Regions from separate parts of the Dietzia sp. 111N12-1 genome, predicted to be linked through region 1. Evidence: predicted binding sites of a transcription regulator. Region 1 holds the regulator's gene; each other region holds the start of a gene.
The links. The regulator LexA, encoded in region 1, represses DNA repair genes until DNA is damaged. The targets are predictions, from matches to a motif close to CGAACANNTGTTCG.
Positions count from the first base shown of each region.

Region 2: AYO52_RS03585 (HNH endonuclease signature motif containing protein) is a predicted target of LexA. The motif match lies at 1,155-1,168, and genes of this name have one in related genera.
Region 3: AYO52_RS16360 (CoA transferase subunit A) is a predicted target of LexA. The motif match lies at 1,501-1,514, and genes of this name have one in related genera.

Region 1 covers NZ_LSSV01000049.1:112,561-116,880, forward strand. Annotated here, with positions in the region: gene dapF (diaminopimelate epimerase) at 1-880, shown strand, start outside; gene hflX (GTPase HflX) at 934-2,382, shown strand; gene lexA (transcriptional repressor LexA) at 2,422-3,132, opposite strand; gene AYO52_RS12440 (hypothetical protein) at 3,322-3,756, shown strand; gene nrdR (transcriptional regulator NrdR) at 3,868-4,320, shown strand, end outside.
Region 2 covers NZ_LSSV01000021.1:44,299-48,618, forward strand. Annotated here, with positions in the region: gene AYO52_RS03585 (HNH endonuclease signature motif containing protein) at 1-1,150, opposite strand, end outside; gene AYO52_RS03590 (HAD hydrolase-like protein) at 1,473-2,174, opposite strand; gene AYO52_RS03595 (TetR/AcrR family transcriptional regulator) at 2,171-2,725, opposite strand; gene AYO52_RS03600 (GMC oxidoreductase) at 2,793-4,320, opposite strand, start outside.
Region 3 covers NZ_LSSV01000093.1:70,058-74,377, reverse strand. Annotated here, with positions in the region: gene AYO52_RS16370 (IclR family transcriptional regulator) at 1-587, opposite strand, end outside; gene pcaD (3-oxoadipate enol-lactonase) at 623-1,414, opposite strand; gene AYO52_RS16360 (CoA transferase subunit A) at 1,525-2,277, shown strand; gene AYO52_RS16355 (3-oxoacid CoA-transferase subunit B) at 2,281-2,910, shown strand; gene AYO52_RS16350 (malate dehydrogenase) at 3,025-4,032, shown strand; gene AYO52_RS16345 (valine--tRNA ligase) at 4,097-4,320, shown strand, end outside.

The sequences.
Region 1 (4,320 bases):
GCGCCAGGCCTCGCAGCCCGACGGTATCGCCTTCCTCAAGGGCCACGGCACCCTCAACGACTTCGTGATCCTCCCGGACGATCAGGCCGACCTGGACCTCGACGTGGACCTCGTACGGGCACTGTGCGATCGGCGTGCCGGAATCGGCGCCGACGGAGTCCTGAGAATCGCGACCGCCGGAGCCCTCGTCGACCGGGGCGTGCTCGCGACCCTGCCGCCCGGCGTGGACGGTGGGGACTGGTTCATGGACTACCGCAACGCCGATGGTTCCATCGCGGAGATGTGCGGCAACGGGGTCCGGGTCTTCGCCCACGCCCTCGTCGCGACCGGGAGAGCGGAGTCCGGCTCCATCCCGGTGGGCACGCGGTCAGGGACCCGCCCCGCCGAGGTCCTCTCCCACTCGGGTGATGACGCGGTGGTGCGGGTGGACATGGGGGAGCCGCGTCTGCTCGGACTGTCCTCGGCGGTGGTCGGTGGCCGGACCTTCGCGGGACTCGCCTTCGACATGGGAAATCCGCACCTCGCCTGTGTGGTCCCCGATCTGGACGCCGCGGACCTCGCCGGGCTGCCGGTGCAGGAGACCCCGGTGTACGACCGGGACTTCTTCCCCGACGGCGTCAACGTCGAGATCGCCACCCCGATGGTGGACGGTCGGGTCTCGATGCGGGTCCACGAGCGGGGATCAGGGGAGACCATGTCCTGCGGAACCGGAATCGTCGCGACCGCGGTCGCCGCGCTGGCCGACTCGGGGGAGGCGACGGGCGACGTCGTCGTGGTGGTCCCCGGCGGCGAGGTCGAGGTCTCACTCACCGAGGCCGGGTCCTCGCTCACCGGGCCGTCCACACTCGTCGCCCGCGGTCATTACCACCGTGGTCGGTAGCACACCGTCTCGCACGGGACACCGGGGGGCCCGGTGTGAGAAGATGAACCCGAATGACTACTGATCACACGGCCGCTGACCGGCCGACACGCGACCTCGATCCGTCCATCGGTGATTTCCAGCTCGAGGAGAGATCCTCGATGCGCCGGGTGGCGGGACTCTCCACCGAACTCCAGGACGTCAACGACGCCGAGTACCGCCAGCTCCGACTCGAACGGGTCGTGCTCGTCGGTGTCTGGACCGAAGGGTCCGCCGCGCAGGCGGACGCCGCGATGGACGAGCTCGCCCAGCTCGCCGAGACCGCGGGATCGGAAGTGTGCGACGCGCTCATCCAGCGCCGCGACAAGCCCGATGCCGCCACATACATCGGGTCGGGCAAGGTCAGCGTCCTCAAGGACGTGATCGCCGCGACCGGCGCGGACACCGTCATCTGCGACGGCGAACTCACCCCGGGACAGTTGCTCGCGCTGGAGAAGGCGGTCAACGTGAAGGTCATCGACCGTACCGCGCTGATCCTCGACATCTTCGCGCAGCACGCCACCAGCCGTGAGGGCAAGGCCCAGGTGACCCTCGCCCAGATGGAGTACATGCTCCCCCGTCTGCGTGGGTGGGGCGAGTCGCTGTCGCGCCAGGCGGGCGGTCGTGCCGGGAGCAACGGCGGCGTCGGTCTCCGTGGCCCGGGTGAGACCAAGATCGAGACCGATCGGCGTCGGATCCGCGAGCGGATGGCCCGTCTGCGCCGGGACATCAAGGGGATGAAGCAGGCCCGAGACACCAAACGGCACCGACGGCGTTCCACTCCGGTGCCGTCCATCGCCATCGCCGGATACACGAACGCCGGGAAGTCGAGCCTGCTCAACAGGATCACCGGAGCCGGCGTCCTGGTTCAGAACGCCCTGTTCGCCACACTCGACCCGACGACGCGCAAGGCCGAGTTGCCTGACGGCAGAGCAGTCGTCTTCACGGACACCGTGGGATTCGTCCGACACCTGCCGACCCAGTTGGTCGAGGCGTTCAGGTCCACACTGGAAGAGGTCGTCGACTCCGAGTTGCTCCTCCACGTCGTGGATGGTTCGGATGCCTTCCCGCTCCGCCAGATCGAGGCGGTGCGCAAGGTGATCAACGAGGTGGTCGAGGAGCAGAACGCGGAGCGGCCTCGGGAACTCCTGGTGATCAACAAGATCGACGCCGCGGATCCCGTGGTCCTCACCGAGTTGCACCACGCGCTGCCCGACGCCGTGTTCGTCTCGGCGGTCACCGGGCAGGGTGTCGACGAACTCCTCGAGCGAATCACGCAGATCGTCGCCTCGGGGGACACCGAGGTGACCCTGTCCGTCCCGTACTCCCGCGGGGACGTGGTGTCTCGGGTCCACGCCGAGGGCGCAGTGGTCGAGGAGGAACACACCCAGGACGGAACCCGGCTGGTGGTCCGACTGCCCGCGTCCGTGGCCGGCGAACTGGACGAGTTCGCCGCCCGCGGTCCACATGACGGCGCCGCCTGACCCCTGCGGGGACGGGCGGCGCGTCGTTCGAACCGGGACTCAGAGTTTCCGGAACACTGTCACGACCTTGCCGAGGATCGTCGCGTGCTCGCCCGGAATCGGGCTGAACGACGGATTGTGGGGCAGCAACCAGACTCCGCTCGAGTCGTTCCGGAAGGTCTTGACCGTCGCCTCCCCGTCGATCATGGCGGCGACGATCTCCCCGTTGTCCGCGACGTTCTGCCGCCTGACCACCACGTAGTCGCCGTCGCAGATGGCGGCGTCGATCATCGACTCGCCGACGACCTTGAGCATGAACAGATCGCCTGATCCGACGAGGTCCGACGGCAGGGGGAAGATCTCCTCGACGGCTTGCTCCGCGAGGATGGGCCCGCCCGCCGCGATCCGGCCGAGCACGGGGACGTAGACGGGTTCGACCGCGCCGCCCGGACGCTGGGGCTCCGGAGCAGGTGACCGACGGCCCCGTGACTTCTGCCCCGGGACACCGTGGACATCGACCGCCCGCGGCTTGTGCGGATCCCGCGTCAGGAAGCCCTTCTTCTCCAGCGTGCGGAGTTGATGCGCCACCGACGACGTGGACTGCAAGCCGACCGCGTCCCCGATCTCGCGGATGCTCGGCGGATAGCCACGCTCCTTGACGGTGTCGTGGATGTGGAGCAGAACGCTCTTCTGTCGGTCCGTCAGTGACTCGAAATCGGGCTTCGGCATCTCGTGTGGTCCCTTCGGCGAATGGATGTTCGACGCTGTGATCTGTCTACACCCTAGTGCCACGGGCTGCGGCGCGCCACACACGTGTTCGAAGAAATTCCTCCGTGGATCGTGACTGTGTCGGAGTCGCGTGATACAACTCTAGGGGAGTTCGGATTCGAACAGATGTACTGAGGAACACATACAGGTGTGCGAATCACGATCGCACACCGTATCGAGTAGGGAGCCACCATGACCGTTGTCGAGCTTCAGTCCCACCCACGTCCGGCCGCGCGGTGGACCGAGGTCTGCCCCGACGACCATCGTGGACGGGTCGCGCACCTCGACCGGCCCGGTGACGTGTCGGCGCGGTCCACCCGTGCGCCGCGACGCCCCCTGGCCCGACCGGAGGGCAGCCGGCCCGCCGTCACGTCCTCGCGTGCGGAGAATCTCGTCCGGCCGCGGGTGACCGCCCGCCCGGCCGCCGTCACGTCGGTCGCCCCGGGTCGCCGCGTGCTCGTGCGCCCGGTCTCCACGGACCGTGTGCGGGCGTGCCATGTCGAGGCCCCGGCGTCCACCGGGGTCGTCGACGACGTGCCGGCCTGGGCGCTACTGGCGTGCGGGATCGCATTCGGCGTGATCATGCTTCTCGCAGTGGCCTTCCTCGGTGGACCCGCCTACGCGTGACCGGGCAGCGGGCCTCCTAGAATGGACCGTGGGCGGTGGTCTACCGCCCCCGCGTTCCGTCAGGCACGATCCGGGACGCGTGAACTCCGGTCGACGAAGGGCCCCACGGGAATGTACTGCCCGACATGCCACCACGAGGACTCCCGGGTAATCGACTCACGATCCGTCGACGAGGGTCAGGCGATCCGGCGTCGCCGGGAGTGCCCCCGGTGTGGACACCGGTTCACGACGCTGGAGACGCCCCTGCTGACGGTTCTCAAGCGGAACGGGGTGACCGAGGCGTTCAGTCGGGACAAGGTCGTCCGCGGTGTCCGCCGCGCGTGCCAGGGACGATCGGTTGACGAGGACGCTCTGCGTCGCCTCGCCCAGCAGGTCGAGGACGCTGTGCGATCCGGCGGTGCGTCCGAGGTTCCCGCCCACGAGATCGGGCTCGCCATCCTGGGCCCTCTGCAGGATCTGGACGAGGTCGCCTACCTGCGGTTCGCGTCCGTGTACAAGCAGTTCAGCTCGGCCGACGACTTCGAAGGCGAGATCATCGCCCTCCGGGAGCGCCGCGCGAGCCGC
Region 2 (4,320 bases), on a different contig from region 1:
TGGTGGTGTATCCGCCGCGTTGGGGATCGTCGTGGTCGAAGGGGATGATGTGGTCGAGGTCCGTCTTGTCCGCCGGGGTCTGGCAGCCGGGGAAAACGCAGGTGCCGTCGCGACCCCGACAGAAGCGGGCCAGTGCCTCCGAGGGGTTGTACCGGCGGGAGGCCTCACTGTCCGGGTCCGCGAGCGTGTCGATCGCGTCGAGTCTGCGCCTGGCGAATCGCTGCAGTTCATCGGACGTGAAGCGACTGACGGGGCCGTAACCTGCCACGAACAGGCCCCGGAAGTCCGCGTCCCCGTCGTCGTAGGCGTGGATCACGACCCGGCGGGCCGCGGCCATCGCGTCCGGGTCCGTGGGGTGGTCTCCGTCGGGTGCGGGCAGACAGGTCCAGCCGCGGCTCAGGGCGAGGAGGCCGGCGGCCCTGAGTTGCCCGATCGACCGGGGGTCGTCTGTTGCGGCGGTGCGGACCAGGGCTTCGATCCGCTCGGTGATCTCCAGGCCGTCGACGGCTGAGAGGGTCGCGGTGAGCAGCGCGAGATCGCCGGTGACCGGCGTCATCTTCACGTTCTGCTCTCGCCGAGCCTGTTGTGCGCGGGCGTCCGCTCCCACGGGGTCGCAGCTCGCGACGTGCTTGCTGAGCATCTTGCGCAGTGGCCCGATCCTGGGAGGGTGGGTTCGGCGCCTCGTCGGTGCGAGTCCCTCGCTGATGCGGCGGTCGAGTTCCGGCATGAGACGGTCCTCCACCAGGGCGGTCTCCTCGGCGATGGCGTGGGCCGCGTCGACTCCGATCCACCCAGTCGTCAGCAGTGTCGCGGTGAGAGGCAGCCGCTCGGTCAGTTCTATGGCGGTGGCCACCAGCCGAAATGCCCCGCGGCGGGACAAAGCCATCGAGGCGCTCACCATGGTCGCCGCCGTGTCCAGGGGATCGCGTCGCTGGTCGTTCTGGGTTGACCTGGATACGCAGTCGTACGCAAAGGCCACAGTGCGGCCTTCGGCAGCGTTGATCGCCCGCTGCGCGAGATAGCCGCGTCGCTGTCCGGGGTCCCATCGGCTGAAGGCCTCAGGGACGACGACGTCGGTGGCGGGGGTAGGCACCGTCGTGAATCCCGGCGGGGTCACGAACGGCGAGTGGGCGGTGTCTGTTGGGCTCATGGTTCGACTGTATGTTCGAGGTACGACATGGTCGGAAGAAGTGGCTGTCACGGCCGTGACCTGCGGTGCCCTGGATGCCCCGTTCAGGGCGGCGCAGGTCAGACGGCACTGCGGTTCAGACGGCACTGCGGTTCAGACGGAGGCGTGGACGGCAGCCAGAAGTGCGTCGGCGTAGGTGAGGCATGGCGGTACGGCGTGCCACCGCGCCCGGGCGCTCTATGGATACCGCCAGGCCGTGGGCCCGGGCGGCGTCTGCAGCCTCGTGACCTGCGGTGCCCTGGATGCCCCGTCCAGGGCACCGCAGGTCGGACGGCACCGCGGTTCAGACGGTGGCGTGGATCGCGGCCAGCAGGGCGCCGGGATCTGTGAGATCCGGCAGGACGCCGTGGGCGCCGGCGGCGCGGAGGTCGTCGGCGGAAACCCTGCCGGTGGCGACAGCCACGCAGACGGCACCCGCGGCGCGCGCCCCGCGGACATCGTGCACGTGATCGCCCACGACCACCGACCGCCCGGGGGTCACGTCCACACCGCGGGCCCGGGCGGCGGCGAGGGCGTCGCGGACGAGGTGGGCGCGGTCCGCGTGGTGATCACCGAACGCGCCGAGTCCGGGATCGGGCAGCCCGTCGAAGCCACAGAGCCGCAGCTTGAGCAGCGCCGTCCGCCGCATGTTGCCCGTGACGATCCCCTGGTGCAGTCGCGGGTCCGCGGCCAGGGCGGCGACAGCTTCGTGGGCGCCGGGCAGGGGACCGCCACCTCCGGCCAGGAGATCGTCCCCGAACGTTTCGCAGCGCCGGGCCACGGCGTCCATGAGGGAATGGACCACCTCGTCGTCGTCGACACCTATCCCGTTGATCTCGAGCAGATCGGTGAGGATCGCGCGGTCGGTCCGTCCGGCGAAGGACACGCCCATGACGGGGTCGCGGCCGAGGAGGTCGGCGAGCGCCGGGGTGATCATGCGGGTCCCGAAGCCGGCGGGGTCGAGGAGGGTGAGGTCGAGGTCCCACAGGACGAGTACGTCGCTCACCTCCCGAACGTCTCCAGCAGCGGCGCCAGCCAGGTGGTGAGGAAGGTGCGGAGGTCGTCGTCGGAGCGGGCCTCGGGCGAGTCCAGGCACAGCACCGACCAGCCCACGTGCACGCCCACCTCCGCGACCAGGTCCAGGCGGCCGGCCAGTTGCGGGAACCGCTCGGCGGCGGGGACGAGGAGCTCGACCGCGTACTGGCGGGCCCGTTCGGCGGAGCCGGGGTCGAAGATGGGGTTCGAGCCGCCGCCGAGCGTGAGCGCGCGCAGCAGGGGATCGTCGAGGATGCAGTGGCGGCCCACCACCACGATCTCCACGATCAGCTCGAGGGGCGTCGTCGCGGCGTCGAGCACATCGGTGAACGCGCCGGTGAGCATGGTGAGTCGCTCGGAGACGGCCTGCGAGACCAGGTCCTCGCGGCTGCCGAAGATGGAGTAGACGGTCTGGCGGCTGACCTCGGCCTGCTTGGCGACCGCGGCGATCGTGACGCCCCCGAAACCGGCGCGCCCGATGACCGCTCGGGTGGCGTCGAGGATGGAGTCGCGGGAGCGCACCCCGCCAGTATCCCGGACGCCGCCGGACGCCGTGCCCGAAAAACGGTGCCCCTAGAAGTCGGCGCCCCTAAAAAACGACGCCCACGTCCTGCCGCACGATCCTGTCCAGCGCGCGCTCGGCGATCGCGGCGATGGTCAGCGACGGGTTGCACGCGGCGGTCGTGCCGGGGATGAGCGCGCCGTCGACGACGTACAGCCCGCGCTGGCCCAGGACGCGGCCGTCGAGGTCGCAGACCTGTCCCATGACGGCGCCGCCGAGCGGGTGCCAGGTGGAGTTGAGCATGCGGTTGGTGTCCGTGAGGTGGCCGGTCGGGCCGGCGATGGCGCGTGCGGTGCGATCGACGTGGGTGAGGATGCCGGAGTCGCCGTCGGCCGGCCAGCGGATGATCCCGCGGTCCTGCGCCGAGTCGTAGACGACCCGACCGCGGTCCGCGCTGACGCCGTAGCCGACCATCACCGTGGTGTGGGGGTCCGGTCCGAACGGTGGGAGCGAGGCCTGGATGACGGTGTGGGCGGTGGCGGGGTCCGACCAGTTGAGGCTGCCGTAGACCACGGGTCCGCCCTGGACGGCGCCGAACCCGGCGGTGGGGTCGGTCCAGAGGTAGATGCGGTCGGCGTTGGTGCCCCAGCCGCTGCCGATGCCGTCGGGCAGGTCGGTGACGGCGTCGGTGGTGGCGGCGCGGGTGAGCAGAGTGGAGGTGCCCACCGAGCCGGCCGACAGGATGAGCGCCGGGGCCCGCATCGACAGCGTCCGGACGAGCCGTCCGGCGGTGTCGAGGACCTCCACGTCCAGCTCCCAGCGGCCGTCGGGCAGGCGGCGCATCGCGCGCACGTCGTGCAGTGGCCGGACCTCGACGAGGCCCGTGGCCTCGGCGCGGGCGAGGTAGGTGACGTCGACGGAGTGTTTGCCGCCGTTGTTGACGCCCAGGGAGCTGTCGCCGTTGGTGTACGACGGGCGCATCTCGCCGCGCAGTTCCGCCAGGGCGTAGTCCCAGTCGATCGGCATGGGGATCTTGCGCAGGGGGAGCCCCGCGTCGCGGACGCGCTGGGCGAAGACGCGGGAGGCGGCGTACCGGGGTGCGGCGACGAGCTCGTCGGGGGCCTCGGCGAGGCGCAGCATCCGGGAGACGCGTGGGTAGTACTCGCGGTCCATCTCGTGCCAGTCGATCGCGCCGGGGAACCAGGTGTGGAACAGCTCCTCGGTGGGTTGTAGTGCCATGCCCTGGTAGATGAGGGAGCCGCCGCCGACGCCGGTGGCGCAGACGGACGTCATGTTCTCGCCGACGGACGCCTCGAGTAGGCCGGTGTGGCGCGGCAGGTCCACGGGGCGGCCGAACACCTGGGCGGGCGGGCGGAACCACAGGGCGCGCTCGTCGGGGGAGGTGGCGCTGGGGAAGGTGGTGGAATCCGGTCCGGTGGGCCAGCGGCGGCCTCGTTCGACGACGACGACGGCGACGCCCGCCTCAGCGAGACGAAGCGCCGAGATGCCGCCGCCGAATCCGCTCCCGACCACGATGCACCGGTGGTCCTGCACCTCGTGGGGGATCCGTCCGGGTGCGGGGGAGTCGGTCGCGGCGCCGGCGGAGTCGCTCGGC
Region 3 (4,320 bases), on a different contig from region 1:
CACCACCCGCGCTCGGCCACCCGCGCCAGCTCCGCGCGGAGCGCTGACTCGTCGGCGAGGCCGTGGGGGGTGAGCGCCCGCAGGTCCGTCGCGGCGAGGTAGGCGTCGAGGTCCTCGGCGGGGAGCGAGGCGAGCAGGACCCGCCCCATCGATGTGGCGTAGGCGGGGAACCGGGTTCCGATGGTGATGCCGATGGTCATGATGCGACGCACCTGGACGCGCCCCACGTAGACGATGTCGGGGCCGTCGAGGACCGCCACGGACGAGGATTCGCCGAGCCGCGAGCTGAGCTTCTCCAGGTGCGGTTGGGCGAGATCGGTCAGCGGGAGCGCCGACAGGTAGCTGTACCCGAGGTCGAGGACCCGGGGGGTGAGCCAGAAGACAGAGTCGGCCGTGTCCACGTAGCCCAGTTCGACGAGGGTGTGGAGGAAGCGGCGGGCGGTCGCCCGGGTCAGGCCGGTGTTGCGCGCGACGTCACTGAGGGTCTGGCGGGGCTGGCGGGCGTCGAATGCCCGGATGACCGCCAGGCCGCGCGCGAGCGACTGGACGAAGTCGGGGGAGGCCGGGCGGTCCCCGCCGTCGTCCACGGACCCGGCCGGGGTCGACACTACGTCGGGGCGGGTCACGCCGCGCCCGTGTTCCGTGCGGCGTCGAGGTGTCGGCGGAGCACGTCGGTGATGCGGTCCGGGATCTCGACGGTGGGCACGTGGGCCGCCGGGGAGACGACGACGAAGTCCGCTCCGGGCACCCCGTCGGCGATCTCGCGCAGTACCTCCGGGGGAGTGGAGGGGTCTTCTTCCCCGGCGAGCACGAGGGTGGGGCAGGAGATCCGACCCAGCTCGGCGCGGTTGTCCCAGCCGGCCAGCGCGTCGCAGCAGGAGGCGTATCCCTCGGCCGGGGTGCCCAGGACCATCTCACGGAGCCCGGCGACCAGCTCGGGCTCGGCCTCGGCCCGCGCGGCGGTGATCCACCGTGCGACGACGGCGTCGGCGACCGCGGCCGTCCCGCCCTCGCGGACCGCGGCGGCGCGATCGGCCCAGCCGGACGGTTCACCGAACTTCGCGGCGGTGCACAGGAGGGCGGTGGAGAGCACGCGGGTGGGCTCGTGGACGGCGAGCCACTGGGCCACCGCGCCACCGAGCGACAACCCGGCCACGTGGAACCGGTCGACGTCGAGCGAGTCGAGCAGGGCCAGAACGTCGGCGGCCAGGTCGGCGATCGTGCACGGCCCGGGGACGACCTCGGACGTGCCGTGGCCCCGGTGGTCCACCGCGACCACGGTGTGGTCGCGGGACAGGTCCCGGACCTGCGCGTCCCACATCGAACGGTCGGACCCGAGTGATCCGAGGAGGACGAGGACGGGGGTGTCGGCGGACCGGGGTCCGCTGACCTCGTGGGACAGGGTGGCGGGCATGGTGTCGGTCCTCTCGTGCGTCTGGTTTCCGGTTCGGGACCACGATACGCGGAGATCGTGCGAAGGGCGAACACTTGTACAAGATGCGAACACCGGATAGGGTTCGTGACATGACCAACAAGATCTTCTCGTCGGCCGCGGACGCGGTCGCGGACATCCCCGACGGTGCCTCCCTGGCCGTGGGCGGGTTCGGTCTGGTCGGCATCCCCGCCGTCCTCATCGACGCGCTCCTCGAGCAGGGCGCCACCGACCTGAGCACGGTGAGCAACAACTGCGGCACCGACGGTTTCGGCCTGGGCAAGCTTCTGGAATCGCACCGGATCACCCGGACCACGGCCTCGTATGTCGGCGCCAACAAGGAGTTCGCCCGCCAGTACCTCTCCGGCGAGCTCGAGGTGGAGCTCACGCCGCAGGGCACGCTCGCCGAGCGCATGCGGGCCGGAGGCGCCGGCATCCCCGCCTTCTACACCCCGGCCGGCGTCGGCACGATGGTCGCCGACGGGGGCCTGCCGCTGCGTTATGACGGCGAGGGGGGCGTCGCCAAGGCGTCCGAGCCCAAGGAGGTCCGGGTCTTCGACGGCGAACAGTACGTCCTCGAGCGCGGGATCGTCACCGACTTCGCCCTGGTCCACGCCCACAGGGCCGACACCGTGGGCAACCTGCAGTTCCGTGGGACGGCTCGCAACTTCAACCCGGACGTGGCCATGGCCGGTCGGATCACGATCGTGCAGGCCGAGGAGGTCGTCGAGCCGGGCGGGATCGACCCGGCCAACGTCCACATCCCCGGCATCTTCGTCCAACGGATTGTCGAGGTCGGCCGCCAGGAGACCGGCGTCGAGATCCGCACCACCAGGGAGGCCTGAGCCATGAGCTGGACCCACGAGCAGATGGCGGCTCGCATCGCCGCGGATTTCACCGACGGCCAGTACGTCAACCTCGGTATCGGTATGCCCACCCTCATCCCCGGATATCTTCCCGAGAGTGTGCAGGTGACCCTCCACTCGGAGAACGGCATCCTCGGCGTCGGGCCGTACCCGACGGACGACGAGCTCGACCCCGAGATGATCAACGCAGGCAAGGAGACCATCACCGCCGAGGCGGGGGCGGCGTTCTTCTCGTCGTCGGAGTCCTTCGCCATGATCCGCGGCGGTCACGTCGACGTCGCCGTCCTCGGCGCTATGCAGGTCTCGCAGTCCGGCGACCTGTCCAACTGGATGGTCCCCGGCGCCATGGTCAAGGGCATGGGCGGTGCGATGGACCTCGTCCACGGCGCCGACCGCGTGATCGTGATGATGGACCACGTCACCCGCAAGGGCGACCTCAAGCTCATGCAGGAGAACACGCTCCCGTACACGGGCAAGGGCTGCGTCCAGCGGGTCGTCACCGACCTGTGCGTCCTCGACATCGCGCCGGAGGGCTTCCGACTCGTCGAACTGGCGCCGGACGTGACCATCGACGAGGTCCGCCGGAAGACGGGCGCCGAGATCCACGCCTGAGTCGACGCTCGGGTGGACGTCAGGTGTACACCGCCCGCGGAGGCGGGAGGCGGGGTCGGATTCTCACTACTGTGGGAACCGACCCCGTCGTCGTCCCCGGAAGGTCCGTCCCACATGAGCACCTCCACCCCGGTCACCGCCACCCCGGCCACCGTGACCGTCACCGGCGCCGCCGGAAAGATCGCCTACTCGTTGCTGTTCCGTCTCGCCTCCGGGCTGGTGTTCGGGCCCGGGACCCCGGTCCGCCTGCGTCTGCTCGACATCCCGTCGGCCGTGGTCGCGGCGGAGGGCGTCGCGATGGAGATCGAGGACTGCGCTCTCCCGCTGGTCGAGTCGATCGAGATCACCGACGACGTGGACACCGCGTTCGACGGCGCCAACGCGGCATTCCTGGTGGGCGCCAGGCCGCGCGGCAAGGGGATGGAGCGCGCCGACCTGCTCACCGCCAACGGGGCGATCTTCCGGGAACAGGGCCGCGCCATCAACGCCCACGCCGCCGACGACGTGCGGGTGGTGGTGGTGGGCAACCCCGCCAACACCAACGCCTACATCGCCCACCGACACGCGCCCGACGTCCCCGCCGGTCGCTTCACCGCCCTGATGCGGCTCGACCACAACCGCGCGCTCAGCCAGCTCGCCACCCGGCTGGGAGCGCCGGTCGCCGACCTGGACGGGGTGGTGGTCTGGGGCAACCACTCGGCCACCCAGTTCCCCGACGTGTCGTACCTGACGCGACGAGGCGAGCCGGTCACCTCCGGGCTCGACGAGGAGTGGTTGGCCGACACGTTCATCCCACGGGTCGCGAACCGGGGAGCCGAGATCATCTCGGTGCGCGGATCGTCGTCGGCCGCCTCGGCCGCCGGCGCGGCGGTCGACCAGATGCGCGACTGGGTGCACGGCACCAGTGGGGAGAGCTGGACCACGGTCGCACTGCCGTCGGAGGGGCAGTACGGCACCGTGCCGGGTGTGGTGACGGGGTTGCCCTGCCGCAGCCGCGGCGCGGAGTGGGAGGTCGTCGAAGGACTGGCGATCGGGGACTTCCAACGAGCCCGCATCGACGCGTCGGTGGCGGAGCTGGTCTCGGAGCGTGACGCCGTTCACGGACTGGGACTGGCCGACTGACCTCGGGTGCACCGGGGCTGACGGCGTGTGCCGGGCCCCGGCGTCCACGGCCTAGGATGGTCGGGTGACGACTCCAGCTTCTGCCTCCCCGAACACCGACCGCGCGGACGCCCTGCCCGCCTCCTGGAACCCAGGTGAGGTGGAAGGCGGGCTGTACCAGCGCTGGGTGGAGGCCGGCTACTTCGAGGCCGACCCGTCCAGCGACAAGCCCGCCTACTCGGTGGTGTTGCCGCCGCCCAACGTCACGGGCAGCCTGCACATGGGCCACGCGCTCGACCACACCCTCAT